DNA from 3 places in the Neobacillus sp. B4I6 genome. Region 2 is predicted to be linked to each of the others. Evidence: riboswitches for the same ligand, from Rfam matches in the RefSeq annotation. Region 2 holds a riboswitch; each other region holds the start of a gene.

Evidence for each region. Region 2 has a riboswitch for S-adenosylmethionine ahead of mmuP (S-methylmethionine permease). Riboswitches for the same ligand answer to the same signal wherever they lie in the genome.
Region 1: it holds a riboswitch for S-adenosylmethionine, as region 2 does, so the genes downstream of both, QF028_RS22345 (sugar ABC transporter substrate-binding protein) here and mmuP (S-methylmethionine permease) in region 2, are expected to answer to the same signal.
Region 3: it holds a riboswitch for S-adenosylmethionine, as region 2 does, so the genes downstream of both, metK (methionine adenosyltransferase) here and mmuP (S-methylmethionine permease) in region 2, are expected to answer to the same signal.

Annotation. Positions count from the first base shown of each region.
Region 1 is NZ_JBNPWB010000002.1:4,052,502-4,058,342, reverse strand. Features, by position in the region: gene recQ (DNA helicase RecQ) at 1-623, shown strand, start outside; gene QF028_RS22360 (formate/nitrite transporter family protein) at 779-1,579, opposite strand; gene yfkAB (radical SAM/CxCxxxxC motif protein YfkAB) at 1,796-2,911, shown strand; partial or broken gene QF028_RS22350 (MFS transporter) at 2,984-4,199, opposite strand; SAM riboswitch class I at 4,436-4,543, shown strand; gene QF028_RS22345 (sugar ABC transporter substrate-binding protein) at 4,673-5,788, shown strand.
Region 2 is NZ_JBNPWB010000002.1:5,272,786-5,278,626, reverse strand. Features, by position in the region: gene QF028_RS28310 (glucose PTS transporter subunit IIA) at 1-979, opposite strand, end outside; gene mmuM (homocysteine S-methyltransferase) at 1,268-2,215, opposite strand; gene mmuP (S-methylmethionine permease) at 2,190-3,599, opposite strand; SAM riboswitch class I at 3,683-3,786, opposite strand; gene QF028_RS28295 (acetyl-CoA C-acyltransferase) at 3,908-5,002, opposite strand; gene QF028_RS28290 (AMP-binding protein) at 4,998-5,841, opposite strand, start outside.
Region 3 is NZ_JBNPWB010000002.1:178,748-184,588, reverse strand. Features, by position in the region: gene asnB (asparagine synthase (glutamine-hydrolyzing)) at 1-1,550, opposite strand, end outside; gene metK (methionine adenosyltransferase) at 1,831-3,030, opposite strand; SAM riboswitch class I at 3,231-3,370, opposite strand; gene pckA (phosphoenolpyruvate carboxykinase (ATP)) at 3,618-5,204, shown strand; gene QF028_RS02695 (DUF2584 domain-containing protein) at 5,248-5,490, opposite strand; gene QF028_RS02690 (alpha/beta hydrolase family protein) at 5,528-5,841, opposite strand, start outside.

The DNA of each region.
Region 1 (5,841 bases), 1.2 Mb from region 2:
GTGAAACTGTACAGGTGAAACAAGTAGCTAAGGATGACCCATTGTTTGAAGTGTTAAGAGAAGTGCGGAAGCAGATTGCCGAATCAGAAAAAGTACCGCCATTTGTGATTTTTTCTGATGCTGCCTTAAAGGATATGTGTGCAAAACTTCCAAAATCGACGGAAGATTTTTTACAGGTTAGTGGAGTGGGGGAACTGAAGTTGAAAAAATATGGCCTTGAATTTATTCAAGCCATCCGTACCTTCTGCGAAGCCAATTTAGACTATCAAAGTGAGTTGGTACCTGTAGAGAAATCGCCAAAGAAGCCTGCCAAAAAAGCTGGGGTAACAGATACGCATTTGGAAACATTAAAACTACACCAAAGTAATTTTTCTATAGAGGAAATTGCTGAACAACGGGAATTGGCGGTTAGCACGGTGGAAACCCACTTGCTTCAATGTGCGCAACAAGGTTTAGAAGTTGAATTTTCAAAACATATTCCCGCTGAATACATGCCGCTTCTAGAAAAAGCCTTGGCAGAGGCTGGCCGTGAGCGACTGAAGCCGATCAAGGAATTGCTTCCTGAGGAAGTAAGCTATTTTATGATCAAAGCCTATGTTTATTTTATTAGCAAAAAGAAATAGATTGGCAAAAAGATAGCACACATCAAAGAAATGTTAAAATTATCAATATTTTTAGAATATTCTTAATTATTGTCGATTGCCCTCTTATATTGTTGATATTTCCCCGGGAATTTGTCGATATGACACCTAATAAAAGAACAGGGCAGCATGTAAACTTAGCTGCCCTGTTCTTTATCATATTCATCTAAAAATGGCTTATTAGCATAATAGTACATCATCGCCATGAAAACAGCGCCGCCAATCAGGTTGCCAATCGTTACAGGCACTAGATTGTGAATCACTCCACCCCATGAAATCGTCCCTGGATGGTTTAAAACTAAGGCAATGGCAAACGTACACATGTTAGCGATACTATGTTCATATCCGGAAATAAAGAAACAAAAGACAAACAGCATCATCGCAAACATCTTCGGTCCATCGCCTTTTAACCCCATCGGAAGAAAAAAGGCCATACAGACGAGCCAATTACATAGGATTGCTCGGAAAAATAGCTCGGTTATTGGGACCTGCATTTTAATCTCGACTACATGAAGTAAAAAGCCGTTAACCTCGGAACTTTCATACAGTCCCGTTGTAAAAATAATAAAGGCAAAAACCGCCGCCCCAAGTATGTTACCCGCGTAACTGCAAATCCATAGTTTTACGACGTCTATCCAGGTCATTTTCTTGCGAAGTGCGGCATAGGTGTAATAAAACGTATTTCCAGTAAACAAATCACCACCGCCATAGGCAATTAAAATGATGGCAGCCCCGAAGGTAAGTGCCGCTATCGGATAGGCAAAAGGGTTATCCTTAACATAAAAGAAATTCCCCGTTTTAAATGCTACAATGACCCCGAAGCCAATAAACATACTGGCAAGCGCCGCCCGTAAAATATAACGAAGGATGCTTTGCCGAAAGATTTTCAGCTTTTTAAGGGCGAGTTTCTCGGCTTCTCCTAAAGGCTGCATTTCCATGTTAGTCATAACCACCATTCGCAATTAAATATTATCCTTTTATTTTTTATCCAAAGTGCTGTGGTTATGTATTAGTGGGTAAATTTTTCATAAAACAAGCATAGAATAATAGTATTTTTTAAAACATAAACTTTTGTAATGGTTAAAAATAGCAATAACATCCGTAATTCAGTTATAATAGAGAAGTTTTTTGAAGACTGATTTTAAGGAGTCATTATGTCAAAATTGAAAAAAATTACCCCTTCATATGATCCATGGGAAGCCTATTTAGATATTGAGCAATATGGAAAGCCTCAATTAACCAATATTGAATTCACCACGACGACCCTTTGTAATATGCGTTGTGAGCATTGCGCAGTAGGATATACACTCCAAACAAAGGATCCGCAGGCGCTTCCTCTGGATTTGCTCATACAAAGATTAGAAGAAATCCCGACACTTCGATCACTTAGCATTACCGGTGGAGAACCGATGTTATCCTTATCCTCGGTAAAAAATTATGTTGTACCGATTTTAAAATATGCCCATGAGCGCGGTGTACGGACGCAGATTAATTCCAATTTAACCCTTGAATTAGATCGTTATGAATTAATCGTCCCTTTTTTAGATGTCTTACATATCTCGCATAACTGGGGGACCGTCGATGATTTTGTCGAGGGTGGTTTTGCCAGAATGGAACGGAAGCCGGAATATGAACAACGGGAACAATATTTTAAAAGAATGATAGATAATAGCCGTGAACTGGTAAAAGCAGGAGTGATGGTATCTGCTGAAACGATGTTAAACAAGCGGACACTACCGTATTTAGAAAAAATTCACCGTCAAATTGTTGATGAAATGCTTTGTCAGCGACATGAAATACACCCAATGTACCCAAGTGATTTTGCTAGCAATCTCGAAACCTTATCACTTAATGAAATAAGAGAAGCGATCCATCACTTACTAGATGTCAGAGATGAAAATGTGTGGATGCTGTTTGGCACGCTCCCATTTTATGCGTGCAGCAGTGAACAGGAGGATTTAACTCTCCTTCAAAGCTTGTATAAAAGTAAAAATGTCACCGTCAGAAATGACCCTGATGGACGTTCGCGACTGAATGTAAATATTTTTAACGGAGATATTATTGTTACTGATTTCGGTGATACACCATCCCTAGGAAATATCAAGACTACAAATCTGTTACATGCATATGAAACCTGGCAGTCGTCAGCCTTGGCAAAAGAATTAAGCTGTCATTGCCCGGCGGTTAAATGCCTTGGACCCAATATATTAGTTAAGAACAGTTATTATCAAGAAATGGACTTTACTAAGCGAAAAAACAGAATAAAGTAATAAAGCAAAAGCACTTTAAATCATTTAATTTAAAGTGCTTTTCTACTTATTCCTTGCCCAATCTTAAAGTTATTAAATCGAGTGTTTTACAAGCTTTGGATGACGGTGCATTGAAACAAATAAAATAAATCCGCTAATAATTAATAATGAACTTGTGCTGATAAAAACGGCAGAAAAGCCATAGTAACCAGATATAAATCCACCCAGCATCGGGCCGACAATATTCCCAAGGAAACGCAAGCTGGTATTATAGCCTAATACTTCACCTTGCATCGCAATCGGTGCTTCTTGGCGGATATAGGCAATCCGTACAGGAATAATTCCGCCAATCGTGACACCCAGGGCAAAGCGGATGATAACGAGTTGCCAAAAGCTAGAAACTGCGGCTCCAGGCAAGTAGACAATCCCCGCTAGAAAAAGAAGAATAACTAATATTTTAATATACCCATACTTATCAGCTATTTTTCCCCAATTCCTCGACATCAATAAATTCCCCAGTCCCGCAGCGGAAAAAGCAATCCCAGAATAAAAGGCAACATTAGTTGTGCCATGCAGATCGCTAACAAATAAGGACAAAATTGGTTGAATGCTAAAGTGAGCAATCTGAACAAGGGCTGAAATTAGCAGGACTGTTAATAACACAGGGTTACGAATAATGTGTTTAAAAACTTCCTTGCTCGAGTAATGTGTTTTTGCCCCTTTAGACACGGGTATCAAGAATTCCTTTGTGGTAATCACTAACAATGCAGAGATAAAAATCGAAATGGACGTCCATTTAAAGGTAGTAGAATAGCCAAGAGAATCAGCTAAAACACCGCCCAGCATCGGTCCTAACAAAGAACCTGTAATACTACCTGTTTGCAATGTACCAAGAACGCGCCCCGCAATCCCCTTTGGTGTTTGCGTAGAGATAAAAGCTTGTGACATCGGGATGAAGCCAGAAAAGAAACCCATGAAAAAGCGCAGCAACAGTAACTGCCAGACAGAATGGACATAGCCCATTAGAAAAATAGATAAGCCCATCCCTAATCCGGAAATGATAAGGATTTTTTTTCTCCCATAACGGTCGCCAATTCTCCCCCCAAATCGGTGAGAAGAGGAAGGCAGAAACAAATGTAATCCCAAATGTGATTCCTGACCAATGCTGGACATATTTTTCCGAAAAGTCACCAAACGTCTCAATGTACAACGAAATAAACGGCATAACCATTGTCATACTTCCGGCTACAAAGAAGTTCGCAAACCACATGATCATTAAATTACGCTTTGCACTTCTTTCCTGATCCATTATTAATAACACTTCTTTCTAAATGTATTTCGATTAACTAAATATTATCATACAGAAATTTCTGATAATTTTAAAGGGATATCCCTTTTATATAAAATAGGAAATTACGTTTACTACTATTCAAAGGTTTTGGCGGATTGGGAATAATACCTTTATTAGAAATATTCAAAACACTATTGACAACTTGTTAATAGGAGACTAAAATCTAATTTATTACTTTAAATGAATAATACGTTCTCTTATCAAGAGTGGCAGAGGGACTGGCCCGATGACGCCCAGCAACCGTTCCGTTTGGAATTGGTGCTAAATCCTGCAAAACAATTTATTGTTTTGAAAGATAAGAGAGGAGTAGTCCCTTAATTTGTGATGAAACCTCTCTTTTCTGGAGAGGTTTTTTATTTTTATATAAAAACAAACCTTTCCAATCGGAGTAATGGAGTATTGATAAGAATCTAAAAGGGGGAGCTTTAATCATGAAAAGAAATATCTTTAAAAGTACACTCGTATCAGCGTTAGCAGCAACACTCTTACTCACAGGCTGTGCTTCTGAGGGAGAAAAAAAACAAGCAAGCGCTCATAAAAAGGTTTCACTTGAAGGTGTATCTGAAAAGTTTACAAGTGGTGATCCGTTAAAAATCAAGGTTATCCGTAAAATTGGCGGTGATGATCATACTGCCCAATTCTTAGCAGGTGCAAAAGAAGAGGGAGAAGCCTTAGGTTTTCAAGTGGACGTGTTTACCGCAAATGGTGATACAGCTAAGTTCCATGATGCTATTAATCAGGCATTAGACCAGGATTATGATGGATTTATCATTTCTCATGGTGACGATGATGCGACTGTTAATGATGTAAAAAAGATAGTTGAAAAAGGAAAAAGTGTAGTTACATTTGACTCCAATCCAAATATTGCGAAGGTTGATGGAGTAACGCTTACTTCACAGGATGATGAAGCCTTAGCAACTTTAGCCCTTGATCAACTCGTAAAGAATACAAAGGGTAAAGCAAATATTGCCTACCTATGGGTCGACGGTTTCCCTGCAATGGTTAGACGTAATAAGGTTTATCAAGAAGTCCTTTCAAAAAATCCTCAAATTAAAGAAGTGGAACGCTTTGGTGTGGCTGCGGCAGATACAAGTGTACAAACACAAAACGCAGTTGCAGCCATGTTAAATAAATATCCAAAAGGCAAACTGGATGCCATATTTGCTACTTGGGATGCTTTTGCAATCGGTGCAGCACGAGCTTTGAAAGAAGCGGGACGTGAAGAAGTGAAGATTTATGGAATCGATGTTTCCAATGCGGATCTGCAAGAAATTCAAAGAAAAGGCAGCGCTTGGAAATACACAGCAGCTGTCGATCCGAAACTTATCGGTGCTGTTGATATGAGAATACTTGCGAAAAAGCTTGCAGGTGAAGAAACACCACAGACCTTTGATTTAGATGCTTCACTTGTTTCACAAGAAAATCTTCTCAAAGCAAAAGAGCCTGTAAACATGGTTAATCTGGCAAAAATTATCCCAGGCTGGGGTCAATCGACTGCATTTGAGGAAGAGTGGATAAAGACGTTAAAGAAGCATTATAAAGAATAGTCGGTATACAACTAGACACTCTCTTTTTCAATAGATGAAGAGAGTGTTTGCTT
Region 2 (5,841 bases):
GGAGAGCGAATGCCGTCCCTTTTACTTCAAATGCCCCATTTATTGCTCCGCCAATTGCTCCGGCTACTGCAACAAAAAGCATCGTTCGTTTGTAACGTACTAGGATACCGTATGTAATGATTTCTGTTGTACCTGCCAAGGCACTAGGGATAAGCCCTGATCCAGCTAGCGTTTTCAAATTTTTATCTCTCGTTTTAAAGAACACCCCAAGACCCATCCCGATTTGAGCAAAAGGAGCTGCTGATATCATCGCACTAAGCGGATCACCGCCAGTCGCAAGATTTGCAATAAATATTGGAATTATCGCCCAGTGGAGGCCTAATATAGTCAGGAATGACCATGCAGCTCCCATCACCGCTCCAGTTAACATTCCACTTTTTGAACTTAAAAATTTGATAACCACAGCTAAGGCCCCGCCCACATATGTACCAAAAGGACCAAATACGAGTACGGTTAAAGGAACAATCACCATTAATGAGATAAGTGGATTTAGAAACATTTGTAAGTCTTTATAAATTACTTTTTTCAAAAACTTATCTAATACGGAATATATGGAAACAGCCATTAATATTGGAAAAACGGTTGCAGAATAATTCGCTAATATAACCGGAATCCCCAAGAAATCTACGTTTTGAGCATTTGCTTCAACTAAACCCGTATAATGCGGTTCCAAAAGTGCTGCACCGATCGCACCACCAACATAGCCGTTGGCTCCAAGTTTTAAGGCTAATGTAATCCCTAGAAAAACTGGGAAGAAATAAAAAACAGCATGTCCAGCTGCAGAAAGTATGGCATAGGTTCCGCTTTTAGCAGACAACCATCCTAATGTCGATAAAATAGATAATAAGGCTGAAATTAATCCGGATCCAGCAAGTACCCCTAAAATAGGCGCGAAACTTCCACTGATTGCTCCTAAAATTTTATTCATGACTGTTTCTTTTTTTTCTATAGAAGCATCATTCGTATTAATCGCATTCATTTTTTGATCTCCTTGTTTGGAATTTCACCTTAGATAAAACGATTTTTTATAAGCAGAAACCTTATCTTATGATTTCCGAAAAGGTAGAATTCAAACGAAGATAATCCTTTTTTTAAAATTTTTTAAAATATATAAAAGAACCTCTCATTCCCAAACGAGAGGCTCAAATTTCAGCAGTTATTTATCGCTGGGTGTGAAAGTAAAGTTCCCCTTGCTCTTACTCAACAATAAATATTTGACCATACGAATAATGAGGCATGATACGGTTCTCCGTAACGATCTAAATAATTAAGAAGTTCGCCACTTTTTTGAAATCTCTTCAATATGACGAGGTGCTGTTCTGCAGCATCCTCCTATTAGTCGTGCCCCTGCAAGGTACCATTCTTCAGATTTAAAGTCGAGCCCATTACATAATTCTTGACCATGCCATGTTTTAGTTTCTGGATTATAGGTTTCACCAGAGTTCGGATAAACAATAATCGGTTTTGTGGTGTTTGTTCGCAACTCGTTTATAGCTTCCGTCACGATTGTCACTGGTGCACAGTTGAGACCAATGGCAACAATTTGTTCGTTGTCACCAAACACTCTTGCACACTCTGCCAGCGGCGTACTGTCACTTATCGCTTTCTCATTTTTCAAAGAAAAGGATAGCCAGGCATATGTATCTGGAAATTCCTTTAACAATGAAGCTAATACCTTCGCTTCCTGCAGGGAAGGAATCGTTTCAAATGCTAATAGATCAGCACCTGCTTCAATCAACGCTGACATTCTTGTGCGATGAAAGTCTATTAATGTTTCATCTGTAACACCGTAGTTTCCCACATACTCTGAACCATCGGCTAGGTAAGCCCCATAAGGGCCAACGGATGCGGCAACCAATGGCTTAGGTCTATTGGTTTGTGAATTTTCCTGCCAAAAATCATCTCTTGCTTTTCTCGCAAGTAACACCGTTTTCTTAATTAGTTCTAAAGCTTCTTTCTCTTGAATACCACGCTTGGAAAAACCGTCAATGGTTGCTTGATAGCTTGACGTTATGGCACAGTCCGCTCCAGCACGAAAATAGTCAGAATGAACCTGATAAATCAATTCTGGATTTTCTAGTAATACACGTGCAGACCAGAGGGGATCGTCCAAATTACACCCATGCGATTCAAGCTCTGTGGCTAACGCACCGTCCAGCAGCATAATGGAATGTTCGGATAAAATAGCCTTAATAGGGTTGATTTTGTTGAACATAGCCTACTCCTCTTTTCTTTAATCTTTGGGTTAAATAATAACTTGCATAGCAAAACAATATAAATGGAATGCCACAATATAAGGCAATTCGTTGTGTAGGGTCAAATGCGATTCCAATACATGAAGCAAGACAAAGGATAAAGGAAGCGATTGGTACCAAAGGATAGAATGGTGTACGATAAACCAAGTCCTTTACGGAATTTCCTTCTTTAATATATTGTCTGCGAAATAAAAACTGTGAAGCACTAATACTCATCCAAACTACCACCACAGCTAGGCCCGAAATGGATACAAGTACGATATACACTGTATCTGGTGCAATAATACTTGAGAACAAAGCTAAACCACCGCCAAACATGCTAAAAATGACTGCATATATTGGAACACCTTGTTTTGTTAATTTTGCAAAAATGGGTGATATCGTATTCTTATCTGCTAGTGACCAAAGCATTCTTGAAGAGGCATAAAGACCTGAGTTTGCAGCAGATAGAATGGCTGTTAATATGACAAAGTTCATAATATCCGCTGCATATGGTACGCCAATTTGTTCAAGAACGGCAACAAAGGGGCTCTCTAATACTCCTGCATCTGAAGTAGGCAATAATGCAGATAATACAACAATCGTTCCTACAAAAAAGATAATCAATCTCCACAATGTAGTACGAATGGCCTTTGGTATCGTTTTTTCCGGGTTTACTGTTTCCCCCGCTGCAATTCCTATTAATTCCGTTCCTGAAAAGGCAAAGTTAACCGCAAGCATTGTCATGACAATCGCAAAAGCACCATTAGGAAATAAACCTGCACTTGTAAAATTAGAGAAGAACGGTGCTGATTGGGAATGAGTCATAGGAAGATAACCTACCATTGCCGCTGCTCCTACAATAATAAACAGAACAATCGCTATTACCTTTATAGACGCAAACCAGAATTCAGATTCAGCGAAAAACTTAACCGTCAGTATATTTAAGACAAAAACCAAAATAGCAAACAGCAAACTCCAAATCCAGACATTAATGGATGGAAACCATCGCTGCATTAATAATCCTGCAGCCGTAAATTCAGAACCTAAAGCAACAGTCCAAGTTAGCCAGTACAACCAAGCAACTGTATACCCAGTCCCTGGTCCAATATATTTAGTCGCATAACTGTGAAAGGCACCAGTTTCAGGCATATGTACGGAAAGCTCTCCTAAACATAGCATGACGAGATAGACCACTAGTGCACCAATCAGATAGGACAGAATGGTCCCAAACGGGCCAGCTTGTTGAATCGTGTAACCCGAACTTAAGAATAATCCTGTTCCAATCACTCCGCCGAGCGATAGCATAACTAAATGCCGTGTTTGCATTTTTCTTTGAAATTTTTGCTTGCTTTTCTTCTCCATCATAGTCTCCTTTTTCCTACATCCAGAAAAAACAAAAAACGCACTCAGATAAATGAGTGCGTTACTGACAAATAATAACGTAGCTCTTATCTCTCAAGGCTTCACACCCGATGGAATTAGCACAGTGTCTTATTGACCTGCTGCTGAGGTTTCATAGGGCCAGTCCCTCCACCTCTCTGGATAAGAAATATTTTTTTAAACTTTATCAATCTATTAAATAATTGTCAATATATTTCTGAGTTTTTTAAAGTTTTAAACAAGTTGTTGCACATCTTCTTTATTAAAAATAAACTCATTTTCCTTAGTTTTCATGTTACCACCTCGAATAGGACTGCTACTCCAACTCCTCCACCACTCCCAATCGCGGCCAGTGCATATTTGATATCCTTTCGTCTTTGTACTTCGTAGAAAAGCCTCGTGATCATAATACTTCCTGAAGCTCCATAAGGATGTCCTAGCGTTAAAGCTCCTCCGCCGACATTTAACTTGTCATAAGAAATGGAAAGTTCTTTTGTACAGGCAACAATCTTAGAGGCGAAAGCTTCGTTTATTTCAATTAGGTCAATGTCCTCAATGGTTAACTGGTTTCTTTTTATTAAGGCTTGAATAGCCGGTATAGGGGCTTCTCCTGGATAATTCGGAAGTACACCTGAGACTTCACTATCCAAAAATCGTAAAATAGGCTGGAATCCATTATTCAATGCCATGTTTTCTTCCATGACAAGTACAGCTGAAGCCCCGTCATGTATCCCACAACTGTTCGCTGCAGTAACCGTCCCGTTCTTTTTAAATATAGGCTTTGCCCTATTTAAAAGTACTTCCATCTTTCTTTTCTTAAAAAGTTCTTCATCTTGGTGGAGATCCCCAATTTGAATGATCTCTTGATTAAAATATCCTTTATCGTAAGCTTCCCAGCTACGTTTATAACTTAATAGCGCATATTCATCCTGCATTTCCTTTGAAATAGCATATTTTCCAGCCACATATTCTGCTGCAACGCCCATATCTGGATCGCCAATTTTTTCAGGAGAAAATCTTGCTCTAGAAGGAAACGGGGAGGTACTCGTACTTTCTACACCACCAGCAATATAACAAAGGCCAGCTCCACCTTGGACAAAGTAACATGCCATTCGAATCGCTTCTAACCCTGCACTACATTGTCGGTCAATGGTGATTCCCGTTACTGAAAGAGGAAGTCCTGCTTCTAACGCAGCAACTCGAGCTACGTTTCCACCTGGTCCAACTACATTTCCCAAAATGATGTCATCTATCCTATCATCCAATCCCTTCGCTAAATGTTGGAGGAGTGGAGCTGCAAGCTCATGTGGCAGAATGTCTCGTAACATTCCACCCGTTTTTCCAATTGGTGTTCGTTTCGCTTTGACAATTACTGCCCTTTTAATCACTGCTCACCTTGCTTTCCAATCGTTTTATAAGCTCAGCACGAGCTATCTTGCCACTCGTTGTATATGGCATTTCAGATAGAAAAAACCACTTACGTGGAATTTTATAAGAAGATAAATGCGTCTTACAAAATCTTTTTAACTCTAATTGGCTACCCTTTCCTTTCACCACCGCAGCAACAACCTGACCCCAATACAAATCTGATAGGCCTATTACAGCAACTTCCTCGACATCTGGATGCAAGGAAATCACTTTTTCAATTTCTTCAGGAAAAATATTAATTCCCCCATATAAAATCATACTTTGTTCACGGCCTACAATATATAAAAAGCCATCCTCGTCAAAATAGCCCATATCATGGACCGTGGCCCATCCCTCTTCATCATGAATTGAATGAATGGTACTTCCCTCATAATCAAAGTACCCATTTATCACAAATTTGCTTCTTACATATATTTTTCCGGTCTCAGTTGGCATTGCTAATTTCTGATCTGGACGCCGTATTTGTACCTCTACACCATAACAAGGCTTTCCGACAGATGTTGCTTTCTGAATACCTTCTCTATCAGAAAGTACAGTAATGAAGCTCAATTCACTAGCTCCATAAAACTCGTACATGGTCATGTTAGGAAACATATGACGGATTTCTAATTTCGATCTATCCGACCATTTTGCACCAGATGAAATAATTTTTATAGACTTATCGACTTGGATTCCTTCTTTCAAGAATGCTTCTACCATTGTCGGAACTACATATATCGTTGTAATTGGAAAGGAATGTATCCATGATAGTCCTTCAATAGGAGAAAACTTTTCTAAAAGAAAAACGGTTCCACCT
Region 3 (5,841 bases), 5.1 Mb from region 2:
TTCAGGCTGGTCGGAATTTTTGATGCCACTTCGAAGACCGCTTTATCAAGGAATGGCACACGAAGTTCTAAGGAATGAGCCATCGTCATTTTATCGGCCTTCAGCAAAATATCGCCGCGCATCCATGTATGGATATCAATATACTGCATCCGGTCAACAGGATCATAACCAAGCGATTCAGCGTAAAGCGGCTTCGTTATATCAGTGTAATCTAATCCCTCACGATAGACATTTAGTAGTTCGCGCTTTTCTTCTTCGGTAAACATTTTCGCATTACCAATGTAACGTTCTTCCATTGGAGTTACACCGCGTTCGATAAAGCTTTTTCCTCTCATTCCCTCAGGCATCATACCCGCTATCCCTTTTAAAAGCACTTTTCCTGCTCTCGGAATTTTATTAAACACCTCTAAGGATTGCGGCTCGTGATAAATATTGTAGCCGCCAAATAATTCATCTGCACCTTCACCTGAAAGAACAACGGTTACGTGCTTTCTCGCTTCACGGGCAACAAAATAAAGCGGGACACAAGCAGGGTCTGCCAGCGGATCATCCATATGCCACATAATTTTTGGAATTTCATTCATATATTCCTGCGGTGAAATCACATAGCTGATATTTTCGACACCAAGCTTCTCAGCTGTCTCTTTTGCGACATCAATTTCACTGAATCCATTATGCTCAAAACCTACCGAAAAGGTTTTAATCGCAGGGTGATATTCTTTTGCAATCGATGCAATAATCGAAGAATCAATCCCGCCAGAAAGGAATGAGCCTACTGGAACATCACTGCGCATGTGCATTTTTACAGAATCGAACAGGACATCTTTAATTTCCTTGATAAAGTCAGGCTCTGATTTGTGAACTGGTTTAAAGTGTGCTTTCCAATATCTTTTGATTTCCATTGGTGAGCCAATCTTTTTGGTAAAAAAATGACCTGGCTCTAATTTCTTAATACCATCAGACATGGTGGTTGGTTCAGGAACAAATTGGTAGGTCAAATAATGCTGCAAGGAATCATAGTTAATAACATCATTTTCGAGCCCCAATAGAATACTCTTTTTCTCAGAGGCAAAAAATGTTCTTTCACCATCTTCAAAATAAAAAAACGGTTTAATCCCGAACGGATCACGCGCGCCATAAAGAGTTTGTTCTTGTTTATCCCAGATGACAAAGGAGAACATTCCGCGTAGTTTTTCGACGGCTTTTTCCTTCAAATGGCTGTAGAGTGCAATAATAACCTCGGTATCAGAGCTAGTTGAAAAGGTTAATCCTTCGCTCAATAGTTCCTCGCGCAGTTCTACATAGTTATAAACTTCACCATTAAAGATAATCCAATAGCGTTCATTTTCATACGTAAGCGGTTGATGACCACTCTCAATATCAATGATACTTAAACGGCGGAACCCAAATTGGATATGATCATCATAATAAAAACCATCATCATCCGGCCCGCGATGAGTTATAATATCGTTCATATTTTTAAATTGTTGTTTTTGCTCATCACTATAGTTTTGTGTTTTGTCGTGTACACAACCGATAAAACCACACATTATGTACTTCACCTCATTCTAAATATCCTTTAAAAGGACGTATTGCTCCAAAGCGCAAACGCCTTGCGCTAGTGCTAGACAGAAAAACATACTCTCTAATACTACCACTTTTTTTATTAAAATTGCACTGTGAACAATAGGCAAATTAATTATCATCATTTTTTACTTCTTTTGACCTGCCTAAACATTACATTTTATTCACTAATTGAATTACTATACAGGTAAATAGACGGAGAAATAAAAACGGGAGCTACATGTAGAATGTAACCCCCATAACGTTTTATAGATTTGCTTGTTGGCGTAATGTTTCTACTTTATCTGTGCGCTCCCAAGGAAGATCCACATCTGTACGGCCAAAATGACCATAAGCTGCTGTTTGTTGGTAAATTGGGCGACGAAGATCCAACATATTAATGATACCTGCAGGACGAAGGTCGAAGTTTTCACTTACTAAATCAACTAACACGTCTTCGCTCACTTTACCTGTCCCAAACGTATCAACTGCAATCGAAACGGGTCTAGCAACTCCAATTGCATAGGCAAGTTGAACTTCTACCTTATCAGCAAGGCCAGCGGCAACGATATTTTTGGCAACATAACGTGCGGCGTAGGCAGCTGAACGGTCCACTTTTGTAGGATCCTTACCAGAGAATGCACCACCGCCATGGCGAGCATATCCACCATACGTATCTACAATGATTTTACGGCCTGTTAAGCCAGCATCCCCTTGTGGTCCGCCAATAACGAAACGGCCGGTTGGATTAATAAAGTATTTTGTCTTTTCATCGATTAATTCTTTTGGAACTACCGGATTAATAACATATTCCTTCAAGTTACGTTGAATTTGCTCTAACTCAACTTCAGGATTGTGTTGAGTGGAAATAACAATCGTATCAATGCGTACTGGTTTATCGTTCTCATCATATTCAACCGTTACTTGTGTTTTTCCGTCTGGACGTAAGTAATCAAGAACCTTATCTTTACGTACTTCTGTTAAACGGCGAGCAAGTTTGTGCGCTAGTGAAATAGGAAGAGGCATAAGCTCTTTTGTTTCATTACAAGCAAAACCAAACATTAAACCTTGGTCCCCTGCACCAATTGCTTCGATTTGTTCATCAGACATTTGACCTTCACGCGCTTCCAAAGCTTGGTCAACACCCATCGCGATATCTGGAGACTGTTCATCAATAGATGTTAAAACAGCACAGGTTTCTGAGTCAAAACCGAATTTCGCGCGATTGTAGCCGATGTTTTTAATCGTTTCACGAACAATTTTTGGAATATCCACGTAGGTAGATGTGGTGATTTCTCCTGCTACTAGCACTAGTCCTGTTGTTACTGAAGTTTCAGCCGCAACACGGGCATTAGCATCCCTTGCTAAAATAGCATCTAAAATGGAATCAGAAATTTGGTCACAAATCTTATCAGGATGACCCTCAGTAACTGATTCAGAAGTGAACAAACGACGTTTTGTTGACATCTGAATTCCTCCTATAATATGAGATAATCGAGGTTTTAGAAAGGTTACAGGAATACTTCCTTAAACATCGAGAATTTGATACGGTACTCATTCCCTTAGTATGTAATAAACAAAGGATTTTTATTAGAGACTCTTTTCATAAAGGACTTATACAAAACAAAAAACCTTACCAGAGAGGAAAGGTTGTTCCGGGCCTTTCGCTCTTATCGTTCAAGGTCAAAGCCTTGCGTCAGATTAGCACCTTCGCATCCTGAAAAGGACCTTTTAAGTGGTCAATCTTTTCATACTGCAGGTTGCTGGGTTTCATTGGGCCTGTCCCTCCACCAGCTCAGGATAAGAGAGTATCCGTTCAAATTAGAATAATATCACACTGCCCAACAATGTCAATGAATTTTTTAAGAAATGTTTTTCAACAAAATGGGAAATATACGAAATATGTTAGTATCTTTTATAAATTTTTTTTATATCTTCAATTAAAGTTTTATAATATATAAATCCAGTTAAATAGGATACATTAATTCAGCTAATGTGTTATACTTTTTATATTATTAACAATCTAAAAACTAAATAAAGGAAGGTCTCATTAAATGAATTCTGTTGATACTCCTAATGAATTAAATCAATTGTTAAATGAAAGTCATGTTCATGTGCAATTATCTGTTCCTCAATTAGTTGAGAAAGTCTTAACCCGTCATGAAGGAGCATTAACTTCTACGGGAGCAATTAGTGTCGCTACTGGAAAGTATACTGGCCGGTCTCCACAGGATAAATTCATTGTTTTAGAAGATTCAACTAAAGACAAAATTGAATGGGGCACGACCAATCAACCAATTTCAGAACCGGTTTTTACAAAGCTTTATCAAAAGGTCATTAATTATTTACAACAGAAAAATGAGATCTTTGTTTTTAAAGGATTTGCGGGTGCTGATAAAAAATCACGTTTATCCATCCAAGTGGTAAATGAATTAGCGTGGCAAAATTTATTTGTACACCAGTTATTTATTCGCCCGTCGGATGCTGAACTACTTACCCATGATGCTGGATTTACCGTTATTTCTGCACCTAATTTCAAGGCAGATCCGGCTATCGATGGTACCAACTCGGAAGCATTTATTATGATTTCTTTTGAAAAAAGAATTGTTTTAATAGGTGGTACAGAATACGCAGGGGAAATGAAAAAGTCGATTTTTTCTGTAATGAATTATTTACTGCCTGAAAACAATATTTTTTCGATGCACTGTTCTGCCAATGTTGGGATTGAAGGCGATGTTGCTTTATTCTTTGGCTTGTCTGGAACTGGCAAAACAACCTTATCAGCGGATTCCAATCGTCGATTAATTGGTGATGATGAGCACGGTTGGTCCTCTAATGGTGTCTTTAATATCGAGGGGGGCTGCTACGCAAAATGTATCAATCTTTCTCGTGAAAAGGAGCCGCAAATCTTTGATGCCATCCGCTTTGGAACTGTCCTAGAAAATGTAACATTGAATCAGGAATCAAGAATCCCTGATTATGATGATGGAACGTTGACCGAAAATACACGTGCCGCTTATCCGATTGACGCAATTGATAATATTGTTCAACCAAGTATCGCTGGCCACCCAAATACGATTGTCTTTTTAACCGCTGATGCATTCGGAGTCTTGCCTCCAATTTCAAAATTAACAAAGGAACAAGCAATGTATCACTTTTTAAGTGGCTACACCTCTAAACTAGCCGGAACAGAGCGTGGAATAACGTCACCACAAGCTACCTTCTCCACTTGCTTTGGTGCTCCATTCCTGCCGCTGCCTGCGACTCGTTATGCAGAAATGCTCGGTGAAAAAATACTTGAGCACAATGCCAATGTTTTTCTTGTCAATACTGGCTGGACCGGCGGCGAATATGGGGTCGGTAATCGAATGAAACTTTCCTACACGCGCGCTATGGTTGAAGCCGCTCTTGAGGGAGAATTAAACCATGTGGAGACTGTCAAGGACGCGATCTTTGGATTAAATATCCCGCTCCATATTGCAGGTGTACCAGACGAAGTCCTACAGCCGATTAAAACTTGGTCGGATTCGCAGGCATATGAAAAGAAAGCAAAGGAATTAGCCGCAAAGTTCCGCGAAAACTTTAAAAAGTTCACTAATGTTTCACGTGATATTGAAGAAAAAGGCGGACCAATAGCATAATATCGAAAGCCCATATCGATTCGATATGGGCTTTCTAATCTCATTAGTTAGTCGAATTTAATGAAATTAATTGATAGGTTATGGTCGTGCTGTTATTTTGCAACTCGACTTTTTTTATCAATGCGGTACCACTTGAATCACTATCGATTGTTTTTCTTACATCAATCGGAATCTCAATTGGATAAAGTCTGTACCCTTCTTTTTCTAGCAAAAAGACGTTTTCTTCCACTCGTTTTTCTCTACCTTTAGTTACAATCATCGTATTTAACTCAAGAGGCATACCCATAAACATCCGCTCCTCTACTTGTAATACCTATATATTATCATCTTTTACGGTGACTTTTCATCCACTTCGTTAAATCATTCACGACTTTTCTATTTACTGCTGGTGGGAAGTAATGTGTAAATTCGTTAAAATACCATGCTTCGACTGGTTTTTCTACTAACCTCAGCCTTCTTTCAAGTCGATATGCGTGCTCCACCGAAACATTTCCGTCTTTAGCACCATGGATAATCAGGACAGGGGCTTTGATCTTTTCTATTTGATAAAGAGGGGTCCTGTCTTGATACCGTTCCGGAAATTTCTGAGGGGTTCCGCCAATGACCCTCTTCATCATTCTCCGTAAATCTTTACGTT